DNA from 3 places in the Kitasatospora cinereorecta genome. Region 3 is predicted to be linked to each of the others. Evidence: predicted binding sites of a transcription regulator. Region 3 holds the regulator's gene; each other region holds the start of a gene.
What was found. Region 3 encodes HrcA, which represses chaperone genes, less so after heat shock. Its sites were predicted from a motif close to TTNGCACTCNGNNNNNCNGAGTGCNAA; they were not measured.

Region 1: a site for HrcA is predicted at 2,042-2,068, ahead of groES (co-chaperone GroES). Genes of this name have one in related genera too.
Region 2: a site for HrcA is predicted at 2,926-2,952, ahead of groL (chaperonin GroEL). Genes of this name have one in related genera too.

Annotation. Positions count from the first base shown of each region.
Region 1 covers NZ_JBHSJP010000001.1:4,338,133-4,342,391, forward strand. The annotation lists gene ACFPN0_RS20170 (THUMP-like domain-containing protein) at 1-915, opposite strand, end outside; gene ACFPN0_RS20175 (polysaccharide deacetylase family protein) at 1,039-1,953, shown strand; gene groES (co-chaperone GroES) at 2,223-2,531, shown strand; gene groL (chaperonin GroEL) at 2,630-4,252, shown strand.
Region 2 covers NZ_JBHSJP010000001.1:4,039,878-4,044,136, reverse strand. The annotation lists gene ACFPN0_RS18660 (GH1 family beta-glucosidase) at 1-377, shown strand, start outside; gene ACFPN0_RS18655 (DinB family protein) at 490-999, opposite strand; gene groL (chaperonin GroEL) at 1,141-2,763, opposite strand; gene ACFPN0_RS18645 (cold-shock protein) at 3,075-3,281, opposite strand; gene ACFPN0_RS18640 (MoaD/ThiS family protein) at 3,731-4,006, opposite strand; gene thrC (threonine synthase) at 4,035-4,259, opposite strand, start outside.
Region 3 covers NZ_JBHSJP010000001.1:2,241,582-2,245,840, reverse strand. The annotation lists gene ACFPN0_RS10400 (ABC transporter substrate-binding protein) at 1-276, opposite strand, end outside; gene ACFPN0_RS10395 (DUF3097 domain-containing protein) at 458-1,276, opposite strand; gene ACFPN0_RS10390 (MBL fold metallo-hydrolase) at 1,302-2,024, opposite strand; gene hrcA (heat-inducible transcriptional repressor HrcA) at 2,191-3,207, shown strand; gene dnaJ (molecular chaperone DnaJ) at 3,208-4,259, shown strand, end outside.

The DNA of each region.
Region 1 (4,259 bases), 2.1 Mb from region 3:
CCGCTCCACGACGGCGGCGACCAGGTGGGCGCGGATGACGGCGCCGTCGGGTTCGTACAGATAGCGGCCGACGGGCCCCACGGGCGGGGCGGGCAGCGGCGCGTCGGTGGTCAGGGTCGCGCCGGACGGGAGCAGGGTGGCCCGGAAGCGCCCGGGGGTGAAGCCCTCGCCGAACCAGAGCACGGCCTCCTTCACATCGCCGCCGTCCGAGATCCACTCGGCCTCGGCCCGGGGGCCGATCGCCTCGTGCGGGACACCCGGGGCGATCTTCAGCGCCGCGCGGGGGGCCCTGAGCGCGGCCCCGGTCGCCCAGGAGAGCGGCGGTGAGTAGGACTCGGGGTCGAAGATCCGGCCGCGTCCGCCACGCCGGGCCGGGTCGACGAAGACCGCGTCGTACCCGGAGGTGTCGATCTCCGTGACGTCCGCGCACCGCACCTCGACCAGGTCCTGGAGGCCCAGCGCGACGGTGTTGGCGCGGGCCACCTCCGCGGTCAGCGGGTCGCGGTCCACGGCCAGTACGGAGATGCCGGCCCTGGCCAGCGCGATCGCGTCGCCGCCGATCCCGCAGCACAGGTCGGCCACACTCCGTACGCCGCCGAGTCCCGCGAACCGCTCGGCGCGACAGGTGGCGACCGAGGTCCGGGTCGCCTGCTCCACGCCGTTCGGGGTGAAGAACATCCGGTACGCGTCCGCCGCCCCGAACTTTGCCACCGCGCGCTGCCGCAGCCGCGCCTGGCCGAGCGCCGCCGACACCAGTCCGGCCGGGTGGGTGCGGCGCAGCCGGGTCGCCGTGGCCAGCTCCTGAGCCGGGTCGTGGTCGCGCAACTCCGCCAGCAGCGCGGCGCCCTCGGGGGTGCGCAGGGCGGCGAACGCGGCGAGCGGGTCGGAAGCGTCTGCGGGGGGTTGGTCGTTCACCGGTCCATTGTGAGCCAGCCGGGGGACGGGCCGGGCCCGCCGGAGGTGTCGGGGCGGGGGGCCGTCGACCGGCTGGCAGGATGCGGCGCCATGCAGCCAGTACGACAAAACGAAAAATACGCCATGAAACGGCACAGACCGGTCCGCGCGGTTCTGGCGGCCCTGCTGGTCGCCGCCGTCGCCTCCGCATGCGCCGAAGGAGCCGGCGGCGACGGGGCCGGCCGGGGGCGGCAGGCCGATCCGGGCGCGGGACGGCCCGGGGCGGACGCCGCCGAGGCGGCCCCGGCGCCGGAGGCCTACGCCGAGCGGCTGAAGCGGCAGCGGGCCGCGCGCGCGGCAGCCGCGAAGAAGTGGGGGCTGGCCGAGGTCCCGCTGCTCCCCCCGGCGCCGCCCGCCGAGAAGCCGCGCATCACCACCCGTGAGGGTTTCGAGGTCGAGGGCGGGGACGCGCTGCCCCCGGTCTTCACCACCGTCCCGACCAAGGAGCGGATCGTCTTCCTGACGATGGACGACGGTGCGGAGAAGGGCCCTGAACTGCTGAAGATGATGACGGAGCTGGACATCCCGTACAGCGCCTTCCTCAGCGACTACGTCGTCAGCGACGACTACGGCTACTTCAAGGACATGCAGGCGCGCGGCGTCACCCTCAGCAACCACACCCTCAACCACCGCTATCTGCCGGGGCTCTCGAAGGCCGACCAGCGGCGGGAGATCTGCGGCGAACAGGACAAGATCGAGAAGTACTTCGGGAAGCGGCCCACCCTCTTCAGGCCGCCGTTCGGCAACTACAACGGCGACACCCTGCGCATCGCCAAGTCCTGCGGCATCAAGGCCGTGCCCCTCTGGGCGGCCGAGGCGTTCCCCGACCACATGGAGTGGCGCGAGTGGGACCGTGACCTGCACCCCGGCGACATCATCCTCACCCACTTCCGCGGGCCGGAGGCGTGGAAGGGGTCCATGACCGACATGGTCCGCCACGTCATGAAGACGATCACGGGCAAGGGGTACGCCGTGGCCAGGCTGGAGGACTACGTCTGAGGGGCCGTTCTCCGCCCGGAACACGCCCGCCCCCTTCCGCGTCGTCGGGGCGCACGCCGGTCCGAGCGCGCCACGCGAGGGTGGTGAATTGGCACTCCGCTTGACCGAGTGCTAATCGCGGTCATAGTCTCAGGTCTGGCACTCCCCACTGGAGAGTGCCAGCACCACTGTGCGACAGGGCAGGTCCGGCACCCGCGACGACGGATCGACCTGGTCGCCACCCACAGACTGTTAAACCCCGTGAGATCTCCGAAGGGGGAGACCGGATCGTGTCGACCACCAGCTCCAAGGTTGCGATCAAGCCGCTCGAGGACCGCATTGTGGTCCAGCCGCTCGACGCCGAGCAGACCACGGCTTCCGGCCTGGTCATTCCGGACACCGCCAAGGAGAAGCCCCAGGAGGGCGTCGTCCTGGCCGTGGGCCCGGGCCGCTTCGAGAACGGCGAGCGCCTTCCGCTCGACGTCAAGACCGGCGATGTCGTTCTGTACAGCAAGTACGGCGGCACCGAGGTGAAGTACAACGGCGAGGAGTACCTCGTCCTCTCGGCGCGCGACGTTCTCGCGATCATCGAGAAGTAATTCACCCACGTTTGCTTCTGTTCTGCGCCCCTGGCCCCCTGCGAAATAACTAGCCGGGTGGCGAGGGGCGCAGTTCGTTTGAGAGGACAGCTCAGCCCATGGCGAAGATTCTGAAGTTCGACGAGGACGCCCGTCGCGCCCTTGAGCGCGGCGTCAACAAGCTTGCCGACACGGTGAAGGTGACGATCGGTCCGAAGGGCCGCAACGTCGTCATCGACAAGAAGTTCGGCGCTCCCACCATCACCAACGACGGTGTCACCATCGCGCGCGAGGTCGAGCTCGACGACCCGTACGAGAACCTCGGTGCGCAGCTGGTGAAGGAGGTGGCGACCAAGACCAACGACGTAGCGGGTGACGGCACCACCACCGCCACCGTGCTGGCCCAGGCGCTCGTCCGCGAAGGTCTGCGCAACGTTGCCGCGGGCGCGTCCCCGGCCGCCCTGAAGAAGGGCATCGACGCCGCCGTGAAGGCCGTGTCCGAGGAGCTCCTCGCGACCGCCCGCCCGATCGACGACAAGTCCGACATCGCCGCAGTGGCCGCGCTTTCCGCGCAGGACAGCCAGGTCGGCGAGCTCATCGCGGACGCGATGGACAAGGTCGGCAAGGACGGTGTCATCACCGTCGAGGAGTCCAACACCTTCGGCCTGGACCTCGAGTTCACCGAGGGCATGGCCTTCGACAAGGGCTACCTCTCCCCGTACATGGTGACCGACCAGGAGCGTATGGAGGCCGTCCTCGACGACCCGTACATCCTGATCCACCAGGGCAAGATCGGCTCCATCCAGGAGCTGCTCCCGCTGCTGGAGAAGGTCATCCAGGCGGGTGGCTCCAAGCCGCTGCTGATCATCGCCGAGGACGTCGAGGGCGAGGCGCTCTCCACCCTCGTCGTCAACAAGATCCGTGGCACCTTCAACGCCGTCGCGGTGAAGGCCCCGGGCTTCGGTGACCGCCGCAAGGCCATGCTCGGCGACATCGCCACCCTCACCGGTGCGACCGTCATCGCCGAGGAGGTCGGCCTCAAGCTCGACCAGGCCGGTCTGGACGTGCTGGGCACCGCCCGCCGCGTCACCGTCTCGAAGGACGACACGACCATCGTCGACGGCGGCGGCGACTCCGCCGACGTCAAGGGCCGCGTCAACCAGATCAAGGCCGAGATCGAGTCCACGGACTCCGACTGGGACCGCGAGAAGCTCCAGGAGCGCCTCGCGAAGCTGGCCGGCGGCGTGTGCGTGATCCGTGTCGGCGCCGCCACCGAGGTGGAGCTCAAGGAGAAGAAGCACCGTCTGGAGGACGCCATCTCCGCGACCCGCGCCGCGGTCGAGGAGGGCATCGTCTCCGGTGGTGGCTCCGCTCTGGTCCACGCCGTCAAGGTCCTCGAGGGCAACCTCGGCAAGACCGGCGACGAGGCCACGGGTGTCGCGGTCGTGCGCCGCGCCGCCGTCGAGCCGCTGCGCTGGATCGCGGAGAACGCGGGCCTCGAGGGCTACGTCATCACCTCGAAGGTCGCCGACCTCGACAAGGGGCAGGGCTTCAACGCCGCCACCGGCGAGTACGGCGACCTGGTGAAGGCCGGCGTCATCGACCCGGTCAAGGTCACCCGCTCCGCCCTGGAGAACGCCGCGTCCATCGCGTCGCTGCTGCTCACGACCGAGACCCTGGTCGTCGAGAAGCCGGCCGAGGAAGAGGCCGACGCCGGTCACGGCCACGGCCACTCCCACTAGTACGTCC
Region 2 (4,259 bases), 1.8 Mb from region 3:
ACTGGCCGGTGGACGCGGACGGCCTGTACGAGCTCCTGTCCCGGCTCCGCGAGGAACTCCCCGGCCTGCCGCTGATGGTCACCGAGAACGGCGCCGCGTACGAGGACTACGCCGACCCGTCGGGCCAGGTCCACGACCCGGAACGGGTGGCGTACCTGGACGCGCACCTGTCGGCCGTACACCGTGCGATCGGCGACGGCGCGGACGTACGCGGGTACTTCCTGTGGTCGCTGCTGGACAACTTCGAGTGGGCGTACGGCTACAGCAAGCGGTTCGGCATCGTCCACGTCGACTTCGCGACCCAGCGCCGCACCCCGAAGGACAGCGCCCGCTGGTACGCGGGCGTCATCGCGCGCGGCGGTCTCGACCGCCGCTGAGGTCCCCGCCACCCCTAGGGCGGGCCGGTGACGCGGCACCGCTGTGGCCCGCGGCCCTCGTCAGGGGGTGCGGGCCACACTGGGGACGCGCGGCGGCCCGGATCCCGGAGCCTCAGGCCCCCACGGTCCCGTCGACGCCCTCGCGCAGGAAGTCCGCGTGCCCGTTGTGGCGGCCGTACTCCAGGAGCACGTGCACCATCGCCATCCGCAGCGACACCTCCTTCTGCCAGCGGGGCTGGAAGCCCAGCAGATCCAGGGACCCGGCGTCCCGCTCGACGCGGCGCGAGTTCTCCACCTCTGCCTCCCAGGCGCCGAACGCCTCCTGCCTGGTCGAGGCGCTCGCGTCGTACGCGGCCTGGAAGTCGATCCGGTCGGACCAGAGCATCGGCGCCTCGTTGTCCTCGAACACGCGGCGGAACCAGGCCCGTTCGACCTCGGCCATGTGCCGCACCAGCCCGAGCAGCGAGAGCCTGGACGGGGGCATCGACCGCTGCCGCAGTTCCTCGTCGTCCAGTCCTTCGCACTTCATGGCCAGGGTGGCGCGGTGGTAGTCGAGAAAAGCCCGCAGAGTCTCGCGCTCGCTGCCGGAGCTGGGCGGCCCTGTCCGGGAGTCGGTCGTCACCGGTGCGCGCTCCTTCTGGGTGGGTGCACGGGGCCATCAGTATCCGGTACCGCCCCGGCCGGGGAACGACGCCGGCCCCCGGGACGGATCCCGGGGGCCGGCGTCGAACAGGTACTGCGTGGAGCCGCTGATCCCGAGGGATCAGAAGTCCATGTCACCGCCCGGCATGCCGCCCGGAGCGGCCGCGGAGGCCTTCTCCGGCTTGTCGGCGATGACGGCCTCGGTGGTGAGGAAGAGCGCGGCGATGGACGCGGCGTTCTGCAGGGCGGAGCGCGTGACCTTCGCCGGGTCGATGATGCCCTCGGCGATCATGTCCACGTACTCGCCGGTCGCGGCGTTGAGGCCGTGACCGATCGGCAGGTTGCGGACCTTCTCGACGATGACGCCACCCTCGAGACCACCGTTGACGGCGATCTGCTTGAGCGGGGCCTCCAGCGCGAGCTTGACGGCGTTGGCACCGGTGGCCTCGTCGCCCGTCAGGTCGAGCTTGTCGAAGACGGCCGAGGCCTGGAGCAGAGCCACGCCACCACCGGCGACGATGCCCTCCTCGACGGCGGCCTTGGCGTTGCGCACCGCGTCCTCGATGCGGTGCTTGCGCTCCTTGAGCTCCACCTCGGTGGCGGCGCCGGCCTTGATGACGGCCACGCCGCCGGCCAGCTTCGCGAGGCGCTCCTGGAGCTTCTCGCGGTCGTAGTCCGAGTCGGAGTTCTCGATCTCGGCACGGATCTGCTTGACGCGACCCTGCACCTGGTCGCTGTCGCCGCCACCGTCGACGATCGTCGTCTCGTCCTTGGTGATGACGACCTTGCGGGCGGTGCCCAGCAGGTCCAGGCCGGCGTTCTCCAGCTTGAGACCGACCTCCTCGGAGATGACGGTGCCACCGGTGAGGATGGCGATGTCGCCGAGCATGGCCTTGCGGCGGTCACCGAAGCCCGGAGCCTTGACGGCGACGGACTTGAAGGTGCCACGGATCTTGTTGACGACCAGGGTCGACAGGGCCTCGCCCTCGACGTCCTCCGCGATGATCAGCAGGGGCTTGCCCGACTGCATGACCTTCTCCAGCAGCGGAAGGAGGTCCTTCACGTTGCTGATCTTGGAGTTGACGATCAGGATGTACGGGTCGTCGAACGACGCCTCCATACGCTCCATGTCGGTGGCGAAGTACGCCGAGATGTAGCCCTTGTCGAAGCGCATACCCTCGGTGAGCTCGAGCTCCAGACCGAAGGTCTGGGACTCCTCGACGGTGATGACGCCTTCCTTGCCGACCTTGTCCATCGCCTCGGCGATCTTGGCGCCGATCTCGGTGTCGGCGGCGGAGATGGAGGCCGTCGAAGCGATCTGCTCCTTGGTCTCCACGTCCTTCGCCTGCTCCAGCAGAGCGGCGGAGACGGCCTCGACGGCCTTCTCGATGCCACGCTTGAGAGCCATCGGGTTGGCACCCGCGGCGACGTTGCGCAGGCCCTCACGGACGAGCGCCTGGGCGAGAACGGTGGCGGTGGTCGTACCGTCGCCGGCGACGTCGTCCGTCTTCTTGGCGACCTCCTTGACCAGCTCCGCACCGATCTTCTCGTACGGGTCCTCGAGCTCGATCTCCTTGGCGATGGAAACACCATCGTTGGTGATCGTGGGCGCGCCCCACTTCTTCTCGAGGACGACGTTTCGGCCCTTGGGGCCGAGGGTGACCTTGACGGCGTCGGCGAGCTGGTTCATCCCGCGCTCGAGACCGCGCCGTGCCTCCTCGTCGAACGCGATGATCTTGGCCATGTGAAGTGGTCCTCCCGGACAGGGGTGGATTTCTCCGGACCGAGAGGCGCCCGCGACGGACGGCCAGCGTGCTCTGTGGTTCCTTGCCCCACAGAGCCTGCGGGCCTCACCGGCCCGGTCCAAGTTCTGTCACTCTCACCTGGAGAGTGCTAACGCCAATGATTAGCACTCGACCCCTGCGAGTGCAAGCGTCACCCCCGTCCGTGGACAGCGGCGAGGGGGCACACGGACGCACGCAGGGCCCGTACCCCCCTCTTCGGAGGTACGGACCCTGCGTGCGTGAGTAGTGTCGTTGGCCGACCGCGCCGAGCTCAGCCGACGGCGAGCTTGACCATGTCCGCCTGCGGCCCCTTCTGGCCCTGCGAGATCTCGAATTCAACTCGCTGACCCTCTTCGAGGGTGCGGTACCCGTCCATCTGGATCGCGCTGTAGTGGACGAAAACATCCGCACCACCGTCGACCGCGATGAAGCCGTACCCCTTCTCCGCGTTGAACCACTTGACGGTGCCCTGAGCCATGCCTAACTCCCCTATTACTGGCCCTTGCGCAGGTCCGCACTTCGCGGGCCCGGGTCAGAACTCACCCTCCGACAGGAGAGGGTGGCGTGCGCCGGAACGCGTCGACCGCGGCTGAATGTATCTGCCCAACTGCCCTCTGCAACAGGTCAATCGGACGAGAATTCTGGGCACGCCTGAACACCCGGATGGGGAGGACCCGTGATGTTCCTGGGCAAGTCGGGCCGGGCAAAGGCCACTTATGCCGCAAAGAGTTCACGTACTTTGGCTGCTTCTTGTCGCGACCGGGCGCATTCTCATATGCGGGCGGCACGGGCAGCTGAGGGGGCTTCCCCAACTGTACCGTGCTCAACCCTGCAGAATTGCCCCCTCCGCTTCTCTCGCGGAGGGGGCAATGATGTTCACCACGCGGTCGGGCGGAACCCTCGGGCCCCGCGCGCCGCGTCCGGGGGTCAGCCTCCGGCGACGGCGGGAATGATCGAGATGCCGGCGCCGTCCGGGGTGGCCGCCTCCAGGCCGCCCTCGAACCGCACGTCGTCGTCGTTGACGTACACGTTCACGAAGCGGCGCAGCTTGCCCTGGTCGTCCAGGACGCGGGCCGCGATGCCCGGGTGGTTCTTCTCCAGGGACGCGATGACCTCGGAGAGGACCGCTCCCTCCGCCGGGACCTCGGCCTGACCGCCCGTGTAGGTGCGGAGGATGGTGGGGATGCGGACCTTGACGCTCATGTGGATGCCTTCCTTCGGTCTCGGGTGGTCAGTTGGCGGCGGCGAGGCCCGCGGCGCGGAACGCCTCCAGGCTGGGCCGGATCGTGGCCGCCAGGCCGGTCGTCGGGGCGACGGCGTCCAGCGTCTTCAGCCCGTCACCGGTGTTCAGGACGACGGTGGTCAGGGTCGGGTCGAGCAGGCCGGCCTCGATCAGCTTCTTCGTCACACCGACCGTCACACCGCCCGCGGTCTCCGCGAAGATGCCCTCGGTGCG
Region 3 (4,259 bases):
CACCATGGACAGCGCCGCCTCGTACGCGGTGTCGCCGTGGCCGTCGAGCAGCTTCACCGGGACACGGCGCAGCTGGTTCGCCCGGTGGACCTGCAGGATGATCTGCTCCACCCTGGCGTCGATGTCCGGCCCGGCGCCCGCGTCCGCGGCCTGCGCCACGACGAGGGGCATCACGGGCCGGTTGACCCGGTACTGGTCGATCAGTTCCTGCATCAGGTGGAAGACGGCGGAAGCCGCCTCGTTCTCCGCACTGTCCCGCCACACTTCGCGCGCCATCCGCCCCCGGCCTCCCCCTCAGCCCGCTGAACACGCCGGCCCCCGCGCGCACGCCGGGCCCGTGGAAGACATCGAGCACGCCGGGCCCGCCGAGCCCTCCCCCCTCAATAACCGATGGTGCGCATGTGCCGCAGCCATTCATGGGGATCGGTACCGGATCCTCGTCAACGGCCTCGTGACATCAGGCCGGAAGGGTGACGAAGTCGATCAATTCCTCCACGCGGCCCAGCAGTTGCGGTTCCAGATCCTTGTACGAGCCGACCCTGGACAGGATGTGCTGCCAGGCCGCACCCGTGTTCTGCGGCCACCCCAGCGCCCGGCACACCCCCGTCTTCCAGTCCTGGCCGCGCGGCACCGCCGGCCACCCGGGGATCCCCACGGACGACGGCTTCACCGCCTCCCACACGTCGACGTACGGGTGCCCCACGACCAGGACGTCCGCGTCCGTGACCTCGGCGGCGATACGGGACTCCTTGGAGCCCGGCACCAGATGGTCGACCAGGACGCCGAGCCGGGCGTCCGGGCCCGGGGAGAACGCGCGCACGATCGCCGGGAGGTCGTCGATACCCTCCAGGTACTCCACGACCACGCCCTCGATGCGCAGGTCGTCGCCCCAGACCCGCTCGACCAGCTCGGCGTCGTGCCGGCCCTCGACGTAGATCCGTCCGGCCCGGGCCACCCGTGCCCGCGCGCCCGGGACCGCCGCCGAACCGGAGGCGGTCCGGGCCGGACGTGCGGGCCCGCCGGCCGACGGGCGTACGAGGGTGACCACCCGGCCCTCCAGCAGGAAGCCGCGCGGCTCCATCGGGAACACCCGGTGCTTGCCGAAGCGGTCCTCCAGCGTGACCGTGGGCCCCTGGGCCGTCCTCTCGCACCGGATCACCGCACCGCAGAAGCCGCTGACCGCCTCCTCCACGACCAGATCGGGCTCGGCGGGGACCTCGGGGGCGGGGGCTGACCTCTTCCACGGCGGAGTCAGGTCCGGCTGGTAGCTGCGCATGGCACGACGATAGAGGGCGGCCCGCTCAGGACACGCCGTGACCGGTGGCCAGCCGGTCGCGCTGCGCCCGTACGAACGCGGCGTCCACCACCGCGCCGTGCCCCGGCACGTACAGCGCGTCCTCGCCGCCCAGCTCCAGCAGCCGGTCCAGTGCGGCCGGCCAGTGCGACGGGACCGCGTCCGGGCCTGCCTGCGGCTCGCCGGACTCCTCGACCAGATCGCCGCAGAGCACCACGACGGGGGATCCCGGCACCAGCACCGCGAGGTCGTGGCCGGTGTGACCCGGGCCCACGTTGGCCAGCAGCACCTGGAGCCCGCCGCCCAGGTCGAGCGTCCACTCCCCGCTCACCTGGTGGTGCGGCGCCACGAGCACGTCCGTCGCCGCGGTGGCGTCCTCCTCGCTCATGCCGTGCCGCACCGCGTCCGCACGCAGCTCCGCCGCCCCGTGACCCAGCAGCTCCGCCGTGCCGACCGCCCCGTAGACCTCCGCCCCGGCGAACGCGGCGGTGCCCAGCACATGGTCGAAGTGGGGATGGCTCAGTGCGATATGCGTCACCCTCCGGCCGAACAGGGCCTCCGCCTGGGCCCGCAGCTCGGCCCCCTCGCGGAGTGTCGAACCCGTGTCGTAGAGCAGCACACCGTCCGCTCCCGCCACCAGAGCGGCGGTCGCGTCCCAGACGGGAAGGCGCCGGCGTCCCGTACCGTTGCCCAACCGCTCCCAGCCGAAGTCTTCCCAAGAGGCGTCCATGAGGCGACGCTATCGGCAACGACCTGCGCACTCCCGCGACAGCGTGGCCGGTCGCCCTTGCCCCGGCCCCACCCCGCCCCCGTACACTGACCGGGGGGGATTGCTGGCACTCGAACGCACAGAGTGCCAGACAGACACCGGAGAACCACAGCTGGAGGTGTGCGCGATGCTCAGCGAACGCAGACTCGAAGTGCTGCGCGCCATCGTCCAGGACTATGTCGGCACCGAGGAGCCCGTGGGCTCCAAGGCGCTCACGGAGCGGCACAGACTCGGGGTCTCCCCGGCCACCGTCCGCAACGACATGGCCGTGCTGGAGGACGAGGGCTTCATCGCCCAGCCCCACACCAGTGCGGGGCGCATCCCCACGGACAAGGGATACCGGCTCTTCGTCGACAGGCTCGCGGGCGTCAAGCCCCTGTCCTCGCCGGAGCGCCGGGCCATCCAGAATTTCCTCGACGGCGCGGTCGACCTCGACGACGTCGTGGGCCGCACGGTCCGGCTGCTCGCGCAGCTGACCCGGCAGGTCGCCGTCGTGCAGTACCCCTCGCTGACCCGTTCGACGGTGCGGCACGTGGAACTGCTCTCGCTCGCTCCGGCCCGCCTGATGCTCGTACTGATCACGGATACGGGCCGGGTCGAACAGCGTATGATCGACTGCCCCGCCCCGTTCGGCGAGACCTCTCTCGCCGATCTGCGGGCCCGGCTCAACAGCCGGGTCGTCGGACGCCGTTTCACGGACGTTCCGCAACTGGTGCAGGACCTGCCGGAGTCCTTCGAGAACGAGGACCGGGGGACCGTCTCGACGGTGCTCTCCGTCCTTCTCGAAACTCTGGTCGAAGAGACGGAGGAGCGGCTGATGATCGGCGGCACCTCCAACCTCACCCGCTTCGGGCACGACTTCCCTGTGATGATCCGGCCGGTGCTGGAAGCGCTGGAGGAACAGGTCGTCCTGCTGAAGCTGCTCGGTGAGGCCACGGACTCAGGCATGACCGTACGGATCGGGCACGAGAACGCCCACGAGGGCCTCACCTCCACGTCCGTCGTCGCGGTCGGCTACGGTTCGGGCGACGAGGCAGTCGCCAAACTCGGCGTGGTCGGACCGACCCGCATGGACTACCCCGGAACGATGGGAGCGGTACGCGCAGTGGCACGTTACGTCGGACAGATCCTGGCGGAGTCGTAAGTGGCCACGGACTACTACGCCGTACTCGGCGTGCGCCGCGACGCATCTCAGGACGAGATCAAGAAGGCATTCCGCAGGCTCGCCCGCGAGCTGCACCCGGATGTCAACCCGGATCCGAAGACCCAGGAGCGGTTCAAGGAGATCAACGCCGCTTACGAGGTGCTGTCGGACCCGCAGAAGAAGCAGGTCTACGACCTCGGCGGCGACCCGCTGTCCGCCTCCGGCGGTGGCGGCGGCGCGGGCGGCTTCGGAGCCGGCGGCTTCGGCAACTTCAGCGACATCATGGACGCGTTCTTCGGCAACGCCGGCCAGCGCGGGCCCCGTTCGCGGACCCGGCGCGGCCAGGACGCCATGATCCGGCTGGAGATCGACCTCAACGAGGCGGCCTTCGGCACGACCAAGGACATCCAGGTCGACACGGCGGTCGTCTGTACGACCTGCAGTGGCGAGGGCGCGGCCCCCGGCACCTCCGCGCAGACCTGTGACATGTGCCGCGGCCGCGGCGAGGTCTCCCAGGTCACCCGGTCCTTCCTCGGCCAGGTCATGACCTCGCGGCCCTGCCCGCAGTGCCAGGGCTTCGGCACCGTCGTGCCGACCCCGTGCCCCGAGTGCGCCGGTGACGGCCGCATCCGCTCGCGGCGCACCCTCACCGTGAAGATTCCCGCGGGCGTCGACAACGGCACCCGCATCCAGCTCGCGGGCGAGGGAGAGGTCGGCCCCGGCGGCGGCCCGGCCGGCGATCTGTACGTCGAGATCCACGAGCTGGCGCACGCGGTGTTCCAGCGGCGCGGCGACGACCTGCACTGCACCGTCACCATCCCGATGACAGCCGGGGCGCTCGGTACCCAGGTGCCGCTGGAGACGCTGGACGGGCTGGAGGAGATCGACATCAGGCCCGGCACCCAGTCCGGCCAGTCGGTCCCGCTGCACGGGCGCGGCATCACGCATCTGCGCGGCGGCGGGCGCGGCGACCTCATCGTGCACGTCGAGGTCATGACCCCGACGAAGATGGATCCCGAGCAGGAGCGCCTCCTGCGGGAGCTCGCGAAGCT